2 regions of the Erwinia sp. 1181_3 genome follow, and region 2 is predicted to be linked to the other one. Evidence: predicted binding sites of a transcription regulator. Region 2 holds the regulator's gene; the other holds the start of a gene.
What was found. Region 2 encodes ArgR, which controls arginine synthesis, uptake and breakdown. Its sites were predicted from a motif close to ANTGAATAAAAATACANT; they were not measured.
Positions count from the first base shown of each region.

Region 1 (8,520 bases), on a different contig from region 2:
AACGCTGGAGCAGCGCCATGAGAAAATCATTGCCCACATCGACCTGCTGAAACAGGCATGGCTGGCGGCAGGCGATTTGCAGTCGCTGGTTGAGTCCTCCGGTGTGGACAAGCGCAGTTACAGTAGTAAGCACTTACCTAACTGGCTGGAAAAAATTACCCAGTGGGCGCAGGCAGCAACGGAAGACTATGAGGTCGCGAAAGACCTTGAGCGTTTTGGTCAGCGCGTGCTGTCGGATAAAACCAAGAAAGGCGAGCCGCCACGGCATCCGTTGTTTGACCAGATTGATGCCTTCCTCGCAGAGCCTCTGTCATTGCGCGACCTGGTGATTGCCCGGGCGTTGCACGAGGTGCGTTTTGTGACCCAGCAGGAGAAACGCCTGCATGCGCAGATGGGGTTTGATGACTTGCTGGGGCGTTTTGATGCTGCATTGCAGCAGCCGGGGGGGGCCGCGCTGGCAGCGGCAATCCGTCAGCGTTACCCGGTCGCCCTGATCGATGAATTCCAGGACACCGATCCCCAGCAATACCGCATCTTCCACACGCTGTATGCGCGGCAGCCAGACAGTGCACTGCTGCTGATCGGCGATCCGAAACAGGCTATCTACGCCTTCCGTGGTGCGGATATCTTTACCTATATGAAGGCGCGAGCAGAAGTTAGTGCTCACTATACGCTTGAGACTAACTGGCGCTCATCACCGGCGATGGTGGATGGCGTTAATAAGCTGTTTTTGCACCAGGTAAACCCGTTTTTATTCAATGATATCCCGTTTATTACCGTCAGCCCGGCAGAGCCGAACGCCACTCTGAGCTTTAGCCTGGAGGGAGCAGAACAGCCGGCTTTGCAGTTCTGGTTGCAGCCCGGCGAGGGCGTTGGGGTCAGTGATTACCAGCAGTTTATGGCGCGCCAGTGTGCCGCGGAAATTCGCCGCTGGCTCAGTGCCGGGCAGCAGGGCACCGCGATGATCGGTAAGGCCGGTAAACAGCAGCCGGTGCGTGCCTCGGATATCACGATTCTGGTGCGTAGCCGTAGTGAGGCCTCGGTGATGCGTGAGGCATTAAACGGCCTGGCAATCCCCTCGGTGTATCTCTCCAACCGTGACAGCGTATTTACCACACCGGAAGCCCGCGAAATGCTGTGGCTGTTGCAGGCGGTGCTGGCACCGGAGCAGGAGCGTGTTCTGCGCAGTGCGCTGGCCAGCAGCCTGCTGGGCCTTGATGCCCGGGCACTGGATGCGCTGAACCAGGACGAACGGGCCTGGGATGCCCTGGTGGATGAATTTGCCGACTACCGCCAGCGTTGGTTAAAGCGCGGTGTACTGCCGATGCTGCGCGATCTGATGGTGAAACGGCATATTGCGGAAAACCTCCTGGCGTCCGACAGCGGGGAACGCCGTCTGACCGATCTGCTGCATCTGGGTGAACTGTTGCAGGAGGCTGCAGCCACCCTCGACAGTGAACATGCGCTGGTGCGTTGGCTCGCTCAGCAGGTGGAACAGCCGGACGGGCAAGTGGCTAACCAGCAGTTGCGCCTGGAGAGCGATCGTAACCTGGTGCAGATTGTCACCATCCATAAATCGAAAGGTTTACAGTATCCGCTGGTGTGGTTGCCATTTGTTGCCAACTTCCGCGAGGCGGAAAACGGCGTTTATCACGATCGTCAAACCTTCGAAGCGTTGCTCGACTTACAACAAGGGGAAGAGAGCGTGGCGCTGGCCGAGCAGGAAAGGCTGGCAGAAGATCTGCGCTTGCTGTATGTGGCGCTGACGCGCTCGGTTTACCACTGTAGCGTCGGTATTGCTCCCCTGATTAAAGGCACACGTAAAAAAGAGGGCGACAGCGACCTGCACCGCAGCGCGTTGGGCTACTTGATCCAGCAAGGCGAAGCGGCAGATGCCGCAGGATTAAGGACGGCACTGCTGAGCCTGCAAAGTGATACGACCGCGGTCGTTATTCCGCAGGAACCGGACGATACGCCGTGGCAGCCACAGCACGAAGACCCACAGCGCCTGAGCAGCCAGCAGTTACAACGTACCCTGCGCGATGACTGGCGAGTGACCAGTTATTCCGGCCTGCAACAGCACGGACATGCGCCCGCGCTGGACCTGCTGCCCCGGCTGGATGTTGATGCGGTGGGGGAAGCCAGCGATGAGCTGTTACCACAGCTTACGCCGCACACTTTCCCGCGCGGAGCGGCACCGGGCACCTTCCTGCATGGATTGTTCGAAACCCTCGAATTTACCGCACCGTTGGAAGATGACTGGCTGGCGCTTCAGCTTAGTCGTCAGGGGCTGGACGAGGCCTGGCATCCGGTGATGCATGACTGGCTCGGGCGTATTTTGCATACGCCGCTCAATGACAGTGGCGTGAGCCTGGATCAGCTTGCACCTGAAGCCCGGCGAGTTGAGCTGCAATTTTATCTGCCGATTTCACGTCTTCTGACGGCTGATGCACTGGACCAGGTGGTGCGCCAGGACCCGCTTTCGGCTGACTGCCCGCCGCTCGATTTTTATCAGGTGCAGGGCATGCTGAAAGGCTTTATCGACTTGGTCTTTTGCTGGCAGGGAAAATATTACCTGCTGGATTACAAATCGAACTGGCTGGGTGAGGACAGTAGCGCTTACACGCGTCCGGCTATGGCGCAGGCGATGCAGTCACATCGCTACGACCTGCAGTACCAGCTTTACACGCTGGCGCTGCATCGCTATCTGCGGCACCGTCTGGCGGACTATGACTACGAACGTCATTTCGGTGGCGTGATTTATCTGTTCCTGCGTGGCCTGGACGGGACGGAGGGAAGCAATGGCATTTACAGCACGCGGCCCCAGGCAGACTTTGTCACTGCGCTTGACCAGCTGTTTGCTAACAACGCGGAGCAGGGCGCATGACGCTGACAGAAGGATTAAAGCAGGCGCAGCGACTGCGGCTATTGCGGCCCCTTGATGTGCAGTTTGCGCAGATGGTGGCGACAGCAGAGCAACCGGCGCTGATGCTGGCGGCCGCACTGGTCAGTCGCGATGCGGGGGAAGGGCACGTCTGTCTGCCGCTGGACCAACTGCATCCTGAGGCTTTTTTTGCCGGCCGTCACCCGGAGCTGGCGCAGGCATTGTGGCAGGCGGCAGGAGCACCACAGGACTGGGCTGATACATTACTGGCACAAACCGCCGTCAGCAACGGGGAGTCAGCGACGCCGCTGGTGTTACATCAACAGCGGCTGTATCTGCACCGGATGTGGCAGAGCGAAGGGGAAGTGGCGCAGTTTGTGCAGCGCCAGCAGCATGCCGTCGCACTGGATGAGGCGCAGGTGCGCCAGACGCTTGACCGCTATTTCGGCCAGCAGCCTGACGACTGGCAGAAAATTGCCGCTGCCGTGGCGCTCACCCGTCAGGTTGCAGTGATTTCAGGCGGGCCGGGCACCGGGAAGACCACAACGGTGGCGAAATTACTCGCCAGCCTGATTGAGCTATCAGTGACGGCGCCACGGATTGAACTGGCAGCTCCAACCGGGAAAGCGGCAGCCCGACTCACGGAGTCACTGGGAAAAACGCTACAGGAACTGACGCTGGACGAGGAGATTCGCAGCCGTTTCCCGACGGAGGCGACCACGCTGCACCGCCTGCTGGGCGCACTGCCAGGCAGCCAACGCATGCGTTACCACCGGGGTAATCCGTTGCATCTGGACGTGCTGGTGGTGGATGAAGCCTCAATGGTCGATCTGCCGATGCTGGCTAACCTGATCGCGGCGCTGCCTTCACAGGCACGAGTGATCTTCTTGGGTGACCGCGACCAGCTTGCCTCGGTAGAGGCGGGTGCCGTATTGGGGGATATCTGCCGCTGTGCCGAATTCGGTTACAGCCTGGAGCGTGCCGCTGAACTCACGCGTCTGACGGGGTGTGACGTTGCCGGGCGTGAGGATGCCAGTGCTTCTGTGGTGCGCGATATGATCTGCCTGCTGCGGAAAAGCTACCGTTTTACAGCGTCATCAGGTATTGGTCAGCTGGCGCTGGCGGTCAACGCCGGTGAGGTGAAGCGGGTTGAGCAGGTCTTCAGCGGTGGATTTACGGATATTCGTCGCCAGGCACTGAGCAGCAGCGAGGATTACCAGCAGCTGTTGAATGACTGTGTGGCGGGTTATCGCGGCTATCTGAAATTGCTCGCCGCCGGAGCGCCGCCTGCTGAGGTTTTGGCGGAGTTTGGCCGATTCCAACTGCTGTGCGCCCTGCGCGAGGGGCCATTTGGGGTTGCCGGACTGAATGAACGCATTGAGCAGTCGCTGCGCCAGGCGGGGCTGATTCGCCGCGTTGTGGCGATGAACGGCAAGTGGTTTGTCGGGCGGCCTGTGATGATTGCCCGTAATGACCGGGCGCTGGGGTTGTTTAACGGCGATATCGGTATTGCGATGCTGGACGATGAGCAGCAGCTGAAAGTGTTTTTCCCACTGCCCGATGGCAGCATCAAGGCTGTGCAACCGAGCCGCCTGCCGCCGCATGACAGCGCCTGGGCGATGACGGTGCATAAGTCGCAGGGATCGGAGTTTGAACATACGCTGATGGTGTTACCAAATCAGATCATGCCGGTGCTGACGCGTGAGCTGGTGTATACCGCCATCACGCGTGCCAAACGGCAGCTAACGCTGTACGCCGATAAAGGCGTGTTTAACGCCGCAGTGAAGATGCGCACGCAAAGGCGCAGTGGGCTGGTGGATCGATTAACGCAGGTTTAGGGGGACGGGCATGCCCGTCCCGGTTAACATCGAACGGAGCATGCCTCGCCCCGTCGGTTAATCGTGCGGTGCGCGATTAACTTTGCCGCGTATGGGCGTTGGCTTCCCGCAGGTCGACCATCAGCACTTTGGAACGACGCTGATAGTTGTACATCTGTTTTTTGCTTTCCGGCAGCAGTTCGATATCCACCGGGACAAAACCACGTTCCTGGAACCAGTGAATACTGCGCGTGGTCAGCACAAACAGTTTTTTTAACCCCATCTGGCGTGCCTGTAACGCTACGCGCTCCAGCAGTGCCTCGCCGCGTGCCGAACTGCGGTAATCCGGGTGTACTGCCACGCAGGCCATTTCACCGATCTGCTCTTCGGGGAATGGATAAAGTGCAGCGCAGCCGATGGTCAGGTTATCGCGTTCAACAATCGTAAACTTATCGATTTCCATTTCCAGCTGCTCGCGCGAGCGGCGCACCAGAATGCCCTGCTGCTCCAGCGGGCGGATCAGTTCCAGAATGCCACCAATATCGTTAATCGTGGCGCGGCGGATCTGCTCGGCGCTCTCCATTACAATCTGCGTACCGATACCGTCGCGTGAGAACAGCTCCTGCAACAGGGTGCCATCTTCCTGATAGCTAATCAGGTGACTACGGCGCACGCCGCTGCGGCAGGCTTTCACGGCACCACGCAGGAAGCGCACGGTGCCGGAGTGATAATCATCGCTGGTTTCCAGTTCTTCAATACGCTTCTGCGCTTCATTAGGGAATAGCTCGGAAACAATATTGCCTTCATTGTTCGTCACGCCCTGTTCGGAACAGAAGCCGATCATTTTTTCAGCTTTCAGTTTGATCGCCAGCTGGGTGGCAACCTCTTCAGAGGTCAGGTTGAAGCTCTCTCCGGTGACCGAAACGGCGACGGGCCCCATCAGCACGATGGCACCGCTGTCCAGCTGGCGATGAATGGCTTCTTCATCGATACGACGAATACGGCCGCTGTGACAGTAGTCCACGCCGTCATCCACGCCCAGCGGCTGGGCAATAATAAAGTTGCCGCTGACCACATTAATATGTGCGCCCTGTAACGGCGTGTTATTGAGGCTCATCGACAGGCGGGCAGTGATATCCAGCTGTAAACGGCCTGCGGCCTGTTTGACCAGCTCCAACGACTGCGCATCCGTAACGCGGGTATGTTTATGGTAGAGCGGTTCGAGGTTACGCTCGGCGAGGCTGGCATCAATTTGCGGGCGGGCGCCATACACTACGACCAGGCGGATACCCAGGCTGTGCAGCAGGCCGATATCATTGACGATGCTTGAGAAGTTCTCATGCTCGATGGCTTCACCACCCAGCATAATGACAAACGTTTTACCACGATGGGCGTTGATATAGGGAACTGTATGGCGGAATCCCTGGACCAGCTCGGTACTACGTTCCTTCACGGCAAACCCTCTTTGAATTATTATTCGGTAAAAGTGTATTTTTATTCTTTTATCACTCCGGGTGCAAGTGGCATTTATCCTTACTTATCACCTGCTACCGCATTTCTCTGTGGCTAATGCCCTGCATTTATTCGCTTTTTTTGGGTGACACTGCCTGGTGGATTCGTTAAAGTTTTTGCAAAATTTTTGTTATTGGCTTTTTATTAAACACAGCAACGCATCAGGAGTGGCATGACCGATTCAACCTCACTTAACCGGCGGCGGTTATTACAAGGGGCAGGCGCAGCCTGGTTACTCAGCATCAGCCGTGTCGGCATGGCCGCCAGCGGCCATGTGGTCGCGATCCGCCTCTGGCCTTCTTCTACTTATTCACGTCTGACCATTGAGTCCAACACGCCGCTTAAGTATAAGCAGTTTGCCCTCAGCAATCCCGATCGCGTGGTCGTGGATATCGATAATATCCGGCTGAATTCGGCGCTGAATAGCGTGGGCAATCTGGTCCGTCAGGACGATCCCTATATTAAAAATGCGCGTGTCGGCCAGTTCGACCAAAACACCGTCCGGCTGGTGCTTGAGCTAAAGCAAAACGTTGCGCCGCGTATTTTTACGCTCGATCCGGTTGCCGGGATCAAAAATCGTCTGGTACTGGATCTCTATCCGGTGCAAACACAACAGCACAATGATGATCCGCTACTGGCATTGCTGGAAGATTACAACAAGGGCGATCTCGAACGCAGCCAGCCAGCGGCCGCACCGCTTCCCGGTAAGGCGGGTCGGGATCGTCCCATTGTCATCATGATCGATCCCGGCCACGGCGGTGAAGACTCCGGGGCCGTTGGTAAGCATAAAACGCGCGAGAAAGATGTGGTGCTGAAGATTGGCCGACGGCTGAAGGCCCTGATCGATAAGCAGCCGAACATGCGTGCCTATATGACGCGCAATGAGGATGTCTTTATTCCCCTGAAAGTGCGTGTGGCGAAAGCGCGCAAGCAGCGTGCCGACCTGTTTATCTCGATTCATGCTGATGCATTTACCAGCCGTGCGGCACGCGGATCATCGGTGTTTGCGCTGTCGACGAAAGGGGCAACCAGTACCGCTGCCCGTTTTCTGGCACAGACGCAGAATGAATCCGATCTGATTGGGGGCGTTAGCAGAAGCGGCGACCGTTACCTCGACCACACCATGTTCGATATGGTGCAGAGCCTGACGATTAACGACAGTCTGAAGTTTGGCAAAGAGGTGTTGTCGCGCATGGGGAAAATTAACCATCTGCATAAGCGGACGGTGGATCAGGCAGGCTTTGCGGTACTGAAAGCACCGGATATCCCTTCGATTCTGGTAGAAACGGCCTTTATAAGCAATATCGAAGAGGAACGTAAATTACGCACCACACGTTTTCAGCATCAGGTGGCGGATTCCATTCTGGCAGGGATTAAAGCGTATTTTGCTAACGGTGCGCCGCTGGCACTGCATAAATAGTCAACGGGCGGAAAGGATTCCGCTGTGATTCAGCAAGAGGGGGACAAACGACACATACAAAAAAACACCCTTAAGGGTGTTTAATTGGTTGCGGGAGCCGGATTTGAACCGACGACCTTCGGGTTATGAGCCCGACGAGCTACCAGGCTGCTCCATCCCGCGTCCGATTAACGCTTTAACTACTTTTACTTCCACCCACGACGGATAATTGGTTGCGGGAGCCGGATTTGAACCGACGACCTTCGGGTTATGAGCCCGACGAGCTACCAGGCTGCTCCATCCCGCGTCCGCGTGGTTTGTCGCTTCCATCACGACAACTATCTTCTTTACTGCTTAACTCAATCTTACAGACTTTAGTTAATTGGTTGCGGGAGCCGGATTTGAACCGACGACCTTCGGGTTATGAGCCCGACGAGCTACCAGGCTGCTCCATCCCGCGTCCGTGGTTGCGCACTATACGCCTGATGGGTTTTCTTGCAACCCCTTTTTGCAGATAAGTGGCTAAAATCGTGGTTGTGATGGATTTTTACGCTCAGATGCTGGAATGTTGCACAAATGCCTCAGGTCTTTTTCAGAAGGCGCATTTAATTATGGCGGTGCCTTTGCTATCTTCGCGCAGGGTTCCCGTATAAAGGTAAAGAAGGCATGAAAGCAGGTTGGGCAAAATATCTGGTGACCGGCACGCTGCTGGCGCTGCTGGCGGGGTGTTCGTCGAAACCCACCGATCGTGGGCAACAGTATAAGGATGGGACACTGAATCAACCGCTGGCGCTGGTCAATCAGCCCAACGCGAAGGGGCGCCCGGTGAATGGCAAAGACTTTGCCGACCAGGTTTCTCAAATCCGTTTTTCCTCTGCGGGCATGTATTCGCGTCAGTCCGGCACCTA
Region 1 covers NZ_VTDE01000007.1:75,657-84,176, forward strand. Annotated here, with positions in the region: gene recB (exodeoxyribonuclease V subunit beta) at 1-2,887, shown strand, start outside; gene recD (exodeoxyribonuclease V subunit alpha) at 2,884-4,722, shown strand; gene argA (amino-acid N-acetyltransferase) at 4,799-6,154, opposite strand; gene amiC (N-acetylmuramoyl-L-alanine amidase AmiC) at 6,386-7,633, shown strand; tRNA gene FY046_RS17040 (tRNA-Met) at 7,719-7,795, opposite strand; tRNA gene FY046_RS17045 (tRNA-Met) at 7,843-7,919, opposite strand; tRNA gene FY046_RS17050 (tRNA-Met) at 7,996-8,072, opposite strand; gene mltA (murein transglycosylase A) at 8,279-8,520, shown strand, end outside.
Region 1: argA (amino-acid N-acetyltransferase) is a predicted target of ArgR. The motif match lies at 6,187-6,204, and genes of this name have one in related genera.

Region 2 (8,520 bases):
ATTTTGCCGTTGCGATCGGTAATCCGTTTGGACTGGGTCAGACCGCCACCTCAGGAATTGTCTCTGCCCTGGGGCGCAGTGGGCTGAACCTGGAAGGGTTGGAAAACTTTATCCAGACCGATGCGGCCATCAACCGGGGTAACTCCGGTGGAGCGCTGGTGAATCTCAATGGTGAACTGATCGGCCTGAACACGGCTATTCTGGCCTCCAGCGGCGGCAATATCGGCATTGGCTTTGCTATCCCCAGTAATATGGCGATGGGCCTTGCACAGCAGTTGATCCAGTTTGGCGAAGTTAAGCGTGGCCAGTTGGGAATCAAAGGCACCGAGATGACCGCTGAGATGGCGAAAGCCTTTAATGTCGACGTTCAACGTGGCGCTTTCGTCAACGAAGTATTACCCCAGTCCGCCGCGGCCAAAGCAGGCATCAAAGCCGGTGACATCATTACCAGCGTCGACGGTAAAGCCATCGCCAACTTTGCGGAACTGCGGGTGAAAATCGGCACCACCCCGCCGGGCCAGGATGTGAAGATCGGCCTGTTACGTGATGCTAAGCCACTCACCGTAACTGTGAAGCTGGATAACAGCACCCAGAGTAGCGCTGGCGCAGAGCTGACAACGCCAGCTTTACAGGGCGCGACACTCAGTGATGGAGCGGCCAAAGACGGCACCAAAGGGGTGAAAGTCGATGAGGTTGAGAAATCGACTCCCGCCGCCCAGTTTGGTCTGCAGAAAGACGATGTGATTGTTGGCGTCAACCGTACGCCAGTTCAGAACCTGGCCGAACTGCGTAAACTGCTGGAAGCAAAACCACCGCTACTGGCACTGAGCGTGATGCGCGGTGAAGAGAATATCTACCTGCTCCTGCCTTAACCCTCTTGCGCAGACACGGGCTACTGTGTCTGCGTAACTCATGCTATTCTGCCAGTCGTTCTTTCATTCACCGCTTAAGACCATGTTTCTTAAAATTTTGCGTTCAGTGATCTTTGGCCTGATTGTGGCCGGTATTCTTCTGGTAGCCGTACCGAGCCTCAGGCTTGGGGGCGACCTGTTGCCGCGCTCCAGCTCCAGTACCAGCACCACCAGTGAAGAACCTGTCAGTTACAATGCCGGGGTCCGCCGCGCGGCACCTGCCGTGGTCTATGTCTATAACCACAGCGCCAGCGGCTCAACAGATGTCCTGGGCTCAGGCGTCATAATGGATCCTCGTGGCTATATCCTGACCAATAAACATGTGATTAATGATGCCAGTCAGATTATCGTTAATCTGCAGGATGGACGCTCCTTTGAAGCCATGCTGGTCGGGTCAGATACGCTGACCGACCTGGCCGTGCTGAAAATCAATGCCTCCAGTTTGCCGGTGATCCCCATCAACCCGCAACGAGTCGCACACGTTGGCGACCTGGTAATGGCGATTGGTAACCCCTACAACATCGGACAAACCGTCACCCAGGGCATTATCGGTGCCACGGGGCGCGTTGGCCTCAGCCCTTCCCGTCATCAGGATTTCCTGCAAACAGATGCCTCGATTAACCGTGGCAACTCTGGCGGTGCGCTGATTAATTCTCTGGGTGAACTGATGGGGATTAATACGCTATCGTTTGATAAAAGTAGCAACGGTGAAACACCGGAAGGGCTGGGGTTTGCTATCCCCACCAAACTGGCGACTAAGGTGATGGAAAAGCTGATCCGCGATGGTCGCGTGATCCGTGGCTATATCGGTATCACGGGCCAGGAATTCCGACGCTCCAGTGGGCTGGAGACAGGAATAGAGCACCCTCAGCTTCAGGGTATCGTCGTTACCTATGTTAAAGCTGGTGGGCCCGCCGATATTGCCGGTATTCATGTCAATGACACGATTACCCGGGTCAACAACGTTCAGGCGGCTTCACCGCTGGAAACGATGGATCAGGTGGCGGAAATACGCCCGGGAACGGTGATTAACGTAGAAATCAGCCGTGAGGGTAAAAAGATGACGCTGCCAGTCACGGTTCAGGAATACCCGGAAGAGAATCAGACGCAGTAGTTTGACAGACATCCACCCCGGACAGAGCCGGGGTGAACAGCACCGCTACGGGTGCCATATATGAAGGGGTAAGTTACTTAACGAACTCTTCGCCGAGAGTAATATCCTTCTTCAGCGTGTCCAGCATGCCATCCAGCGACTGCTGTTCAAACGCACTCAGTGCACCGATCGGACGACGTTCGACAATACCGTTTTTGCCCAGCAGCAACGGCTGTGAGAAGAAACGCGCATACTCGCCATCTCCTTCAACATAAGCACATTCAACAATGTTGCTTTCGCCTTTCAGAGCACGCACCAGAGACAAACCAAAGACCGCAGCCGCGTGGCCCATCGACAAAGTTGCAGAGCCGCCACCCGCTTTTGCCTCGACCACTTCAGTACCCGCATTCTGAATACGTTTCGTCAGTTCAGCGGCTTCCTGCTCGGTAAATGTCACGCCAGGGATCTGCGACAGCAATGGCAGGATCGTCACGCCGGAGTGTCCACCAACCACCGGCACATTGAGTTCTTCAGGCTGCTTGCCTTTCAAGGCAGCAACAAATGTGTTCGAACGAATGATATCGAGGGTCGTGATACCAAAAAGTTTATTTTTGTCGTAAACACCTGCTTTCTTCAGCACTTCAGCAGCAATCGCTACCGTGGTATTGACCGGGTTTGTGATGATACCAATCAGTGCTTTTGGGCTGGTTGAGGCGACCTGCTCAATCAGATTACGCACAATGCCGGCATTTACGTTGAAAAGATCTGAACGATCCATACCAGGTTTACGTGCAACACCAGCAGAAATCAGCACTACGTCAGCACCCTTAAGCGCAGGAGTCGCATCTTCACCGCTGAAACCTTCAATTTTGACTGCTGTAGGGATATGGCTTAAATCAACCGCGACACCGGGGGTAACCGGAGCGATATCATAGAGGGAGAGTTCTGAGCCTGCCGGAAGCTGAGTTTTAAGCAGGAGGGCCAAAGCCTGACCAATACCACCTGCTGCACCGAGGACCGCAACTTTCATCCTAAACTCCTTATTATTTTTTGAACATTACATGTGCCGGGAAATCAGTATACAAATACATCGTGATTGGGCGTTACATTACACCTTTAGCGCGTTGTGGAACAACCTCAACATTATAACAAAGTGTTCACAAAGTGCGCATTTCAGCACGGCGTCAGCACGTTTTTTTTCGCCGATAAAATTTGGTAAACTGTTGCGGAGACGGCCTTGAATGGCTCCGCGCCCGATTTCTCATTTGCATAAACATTCATTTTATTGCATATTAATGTAATATCCCGCTGAGGGTATCCCTTGATAACCCCCTTTTATCGGTAACCTATGCGTAACCCATCAAAACAAGAAGACCTGATCAAGGCATTCAAAGCCTTACTCAAGGAAGAAAAATTCAGCTCGCAGGGCGAGATTGTCAGCGCACTGCAAGAAGAAGGCTTCGAGAATATCAATCAGTCGAAAGTGTCACGTATGCTGACGAAGTTCGGCGCAGTGCGCACGCGCAATGCAAAAATGGAGATGGTTTACTGCCTGCCAGCAGAACTGGGCGTGCCGACCACCACCAGTCCGCTAAAAAACCTGGTGCTGGATATCGACTTTAACGATGCACTGGTTGTGATTCACACCAGCCCGGGTGCCGCACAGTTGATTGCACGCCTGCTGGATTCACTGGGTAAAGCAGAAGGTATTCTTGGAACCATCGCCGGAGATGACACCATCTTTATTACGCCTGCACGCGCCTTCTCGGTGAAGCAACTCTACGATGCGGTGCTGGTACTCTTCGAGCAAGAGTTATAAGGCACCACTGGCGTTAACCTGGCGGCAACACCCGCTGGCCATGCATTTTACTTAGGGCTGATACTGATCGGCCCTTTTTTATTTCCCTGATAAAACAACCAACAGCAGAATATCCCACTCCCTTCTCACCCGGCTCCTTGCGGCTACCACTGCCAAAAATTCTTTCAGCAATGTGATCAACCCCTAATAAGCGCACAAATCGCTAATGTCACGCAGTGCGATGTTTTTACACGTATTTAACAGGGGGCGGGTAAAATATAAGCGTTTTTTATAACGGCTGGTTATTAAAAATGCCATAACGCCAGAAGAATCCCAACAAAAAATTATTAGCGTGCTATTAATTTTTTACGTTATTAGATCTATACTTGTTTTCGTGATGCAAATCACAGTACGTAAAAAGATAAAAACAGTTGACGAGGAAAGTATCATGAACGTTAAAACTACTATTGCTGCATTGAGCGTGTTATCTGCGCTGTCATTTGGTTCTTTTGCCGCTGAATCTGTTAACGCCGATCAGGCTAAGAATTTGCAATCTATCGGCGTCATTAGCGTTAGCGGTGTCGCCGGATCGCCGATGGATATCCATCAGGCTCTGAATAATAAAGCAACTGAGAAAGGCGCCAGCGCTTACCGCGTTATCGAAGACTATGAGAACGGTAACTGGCACGCGACAGCCGAATTGTACAAATAATTCAGTCAGTCACCTGGACGTCTATTTATTAGTTAATTAATTAATGAAATACGGTAACCCCAAGTATAAAAAACGCTTTTAAGCCCTTTCGGTTACCGCGAAACCCTAATTCTGGAGTCATCATCATGAAAACCACTTTTACCATCGCTGCATTGAGTCTTGCTTCTGTTCTGTCATTCGGCGCCAGCGCCGCGAATCTGGTGACCAATGAGCAGGTCGCCAGCCAGAATCTGCAATCTGCCGGAACCGCAAGCGTCAGCGGCATCAACGGAACGCCAATGGATATCCGTCATGCGCTGTCAGAGAAAGCGGACCAGCAGGGCGCAACCTCTTACCGTGTCATCGAAGCACGTAACGACGGTAACTATCACGCCACCGCTGAACTGTATAAATAACACCGTATCGGGTGCTGCTGCACCCATCCGTGACATGACTGCGGTCATGATGTTGAATCCGCAGGTTGTTGGTCACAATGAGGAGATTAATCATGAAAATTAAAACAACCATCGCTGCATTGGGTCTGTTTTCTGTCGTCAGCTTTGGCGCATCTGCTGCACAGCTGGTCAACAGCCAACAGGCTGAAAATCTGCAATCTGCGGGGACAATTACGTTGAGTGGCGTGGCGGGTACACCGTCGGATATTCGTCAGCAGCTGTCACAAAAAGCCGATCGTGAAGGTGCCAGTGCTTATCGCATTATTGAAGCACGTAATCAGGACAGCTGGCACGCCACCGCCGAGCTCTATAAGTAATTCCTCGTCAATGCACTGCCCATGATGGGCAGGCCAGACGACCTTTTTGGCCCCGTTCGCCGGGGCCCTTTTTTTGCCCTTTTTACCTGACGTTAAAGCGGAGCTGGCCCTCAAGTTCCTCTTCCGCTTCATCAAAGAGCAAAATCAGTGCGCCATATCGTCGTTTCTGACCACTTCCCAGATGGATAAACTCAATCTCCAGCGGTAGCGGCACCTGCGGCTGAATGATGGCATCCCACAGGCTATCCAAATCGCTTATCACACTCGCCGTTAATGCAAACCGTTCACTGAACTGGCGGTAGAAATGCGCCTGGTCGACAATCACATTAAAATCGAAACTCTCTTTTCTCATGCTGGCTGCTCCGCAGGACACACAACCGGGCGTAGGGCTACAGCCCACCAATATGCAGGGCTTTGACTTCCATAAACTCCTCAAGCCCCAGAACCGAACCTTCCCGCCCCAGACCGGAGGCTTTGACGCCACCGAACGGCGCCAACTCAGTAGAGACCGCACACTCATTCACTCCCACCATGCCACTTTCCAGCGCGGCAGAGACGCGGAATACCCGCTGCAGATTTTGTGTATAAAAGTAGGCGGCCAGACCAAACTCGGTATCATTCGCCCGGCGGACGACCTCTTCTTCCGTATCAAAACGGAAGCACGCGGCCACCGGACCGAAGGTCTCTTCATGGGCCAGTTTCATGGTTTCATTCGCTTCCGCAATCACGGTGGGTTGCCAGAAATTCCCCCCCAGCGCATGACGCGCACCACCGGTCACCAGCCTGCCGCCTTGTGCCACGGCATCGTTAACATGTTCTTCGACTTTTTTAAGTGCGGAGGCGTCTATTAGCGGCCCGATCACCACGCCCTCTTCCATCCCGTTACCCACCTTCAGCTTTTTCACTTCCTCCGCCAGTTGACTAACGAAGCGATCGTAAACACGGTTATGGATAAAGAAGCGATTCACGCTGACGCAGACCTGCCCGGCATTACGGAATTTATTAGCAATCGCCCCTTTCACCGCCGCATCAATATCCGCATCGTCAAAGACGATATAGGGTGCGTTGCCCCCCAGCTCCATTGAAACCTTTTTCAGCGTCTCGGCCGCATTGCGCATCAGCAACTTGCCAACTTGTGTGGAACCGGTAAAGGAGATTTTCCGCACCTGATTGCTCGCCATAATGGCATCACTGATCGCCTGCGTATCGCCGGCGACTGCATTCAGAACGCCATCGGGCACGCCCGCTTTTTTCGCCAGCGCCAGCAAGGCGAAGGCAGAAAGCGGCGTGTTATTAGCGGGTTTGATCACGCCGGTACAGCCAGCAGCCAGCGCCGGACCCAGTTTGCGAGTCAGCATGGCCATGGGGAAATTCCACGGTGTAATGGCGGCAACCACCCCAACAGGTTCACGCGTGGCAAGAATGCGGCTGCCCGGCTTTGCCGGAGGAATGATTTCACCATTCGCACGCTTCGCCTGTTCAGCAAACCACTGAATGAAGCTGGCAGCATACTCCACCTCGCCCTCTGCCTCTTTTAATGGTTTACCCTGTTCGGCGGTCATCAGACGCCCCAGCCAGGCTTTGTTTTCAAGGATAAGCTGATACCAGCGTTGCAGAATTTCAGCGCGTTGTTTGGCGGTCTGGGCACGCCAGCCCGGGAAAGCCGCTGCCGCTGCCGCAATGGCCTGCTCAGTTTCTGTTTTGCCCGCTTTTGCCACCTGAGCAATCACTTCCCCGGTCGCGGGGTTGAGCACGTCAAAGGTGCTCGTCGCCTGCTGCCAGCGGCCATTGACCAGAAAGCCAGTCTGAAACAGTTCGTTATCCTTAAGCGTTGAGAGGGCCATCGTTGTCTCCTGATACGGTTTTCATTTGCCTGGCAATAAGTATAGATGGCAAATGACGGTCGTTTTATGACGGAGTGGCATCAGAGAAAGGAATCAGGCAAGGAAAAGCGCTGACAGCGGATGCTGTCAGCGAGGTGATCAAATCTCGATCAGGGTATTCTGATATTTTTTCAGCATCGCAGCCAGTCGTGCAACCGGCTCGGTCACACCGATCGGGGCGTCATACTGTTCCAGCTTTTGCTGATAGATCTCAAACTCTGCGAGCAAGCGTTCAAAGTAATGGCGTTTTTTGATTTCACTGCTGGAGGAGATAACCCGGTCAGCGGTATGGCGCATCTGCTTGTGGAACGCAGAGAGATCGGCATTTACGGGCACATCGGCATCACGCATACGTTGATGACCAATGATCAGCGTCAGCGCCAGCCGGTATTTGTCGATGTCACCGGGGAAGATATTCAGCAGCATAAAGAGTTGCTGATAGAGCGCAGGCAAGTGGTTCTCTTTACGCCGTGCCGGGTTAGTCGTCAGCGCAGAGACCGCAGCATACATCAGGCGATTAAGTAGCGTCCGTCCGACGCGTGCTTTCGAGGTATCGCGTATCAGCAGGATCACCAGCAAGGCAACAAAGCAGCCGATCGCCTGGCCGAGCGCACTGTCGAGAAACAAGCTGACTTCAAACTTCATCGGATTATCCAGTGTCAGGATATTAATGGTCCCCACCAGCGCCCCCAGCGTACCGATCTGCCGCCGCTGGATCAGAATGCCGCAGATAAACGCGATGATACCCAGAGCGATGCATAACAGCAGCATACTTTGCTGGGTATTTGGCATCACCACCATGTAATACAGTGACCCCAGAGGAATAGCGACAATCATGCCGTAGAGAAAGTCTTTGGCGACCATGAGCGGGTTGGGCGTGCGCATCGCCAGTGAGGTAATCACTGCCAGCATCACCATCGCACCGCTGCCGGAGGTCCAACCGGTCCACAGCCAGAAGAGTGAACCAACGGCAATCGCGACAAACGTACGTAAGCCGTTAACCAACGCATGACGGTTTTCAGCCGAACGCATTTTGACTACGGGTTCCGCATTCAGGAGATCTTCTTCTATGCGGCTGATACGGCTATTGGTGTGGATCCCTTTCAGCAGCAGCAGATAGCGACTGGCCGCCCCCACCCAGGTGCGAATGGTCGTCGGCGTATTTTTACTGCCGCTGGCGGTAATCACCCTGCGCATCACTTTCATCCGCTTATGGATATCCGCAATATTATTAACCGGCTTTTCGAAGAACAGATGAAACTGGGAAGGAACATATTCTTGCCGGGTGTTCTGGATAAGGAAGGTTTCACAGGCCTGGGTAATCAACGTCAGCGACAGGGTATTCAATACGCGCAGACGGCGATCCACTTTC
Region 2 covers NZ_VTDE01000003.1:708,295-716,814, forward strand. Annotated here, with positions in the region: gene degQ (serine endoprotease DegQ) at 1-872, shown strand, start outside; gene degS (outer membrane-stress sensor serine endopeptidase DegS) at 955-2,025, shown strand; gene mdh (malate dehydrogenase) at 2,099-3,034, opposite strand; gene argR (transcriptional regulator ArgR) at 3,353-3,823, shown strand; gene yhcN (peroxide/acid stress response protein YhcN) at 4,251-4,514, shown strand; gene yhcN (peroxide/acid stress response protein YhcN) at 4,640-4,909, shown strand; gene yhcN (peroxide/acid stress response protein YhcN) at 5,002-5,265, shown strand; gene FY046_RS11750 (barstar family protein) at 5,348-5,617, opposite strand; gene FY046_RS11755 (NAD-dependent succinate-semialdehyde dehydrogenase) at 5,655-7,109, opposite strand; gene aaeB (p-hydroxybenzoic acid efflux pump subunit AaeB) at 7,248-8,520, opposite strand, start outside.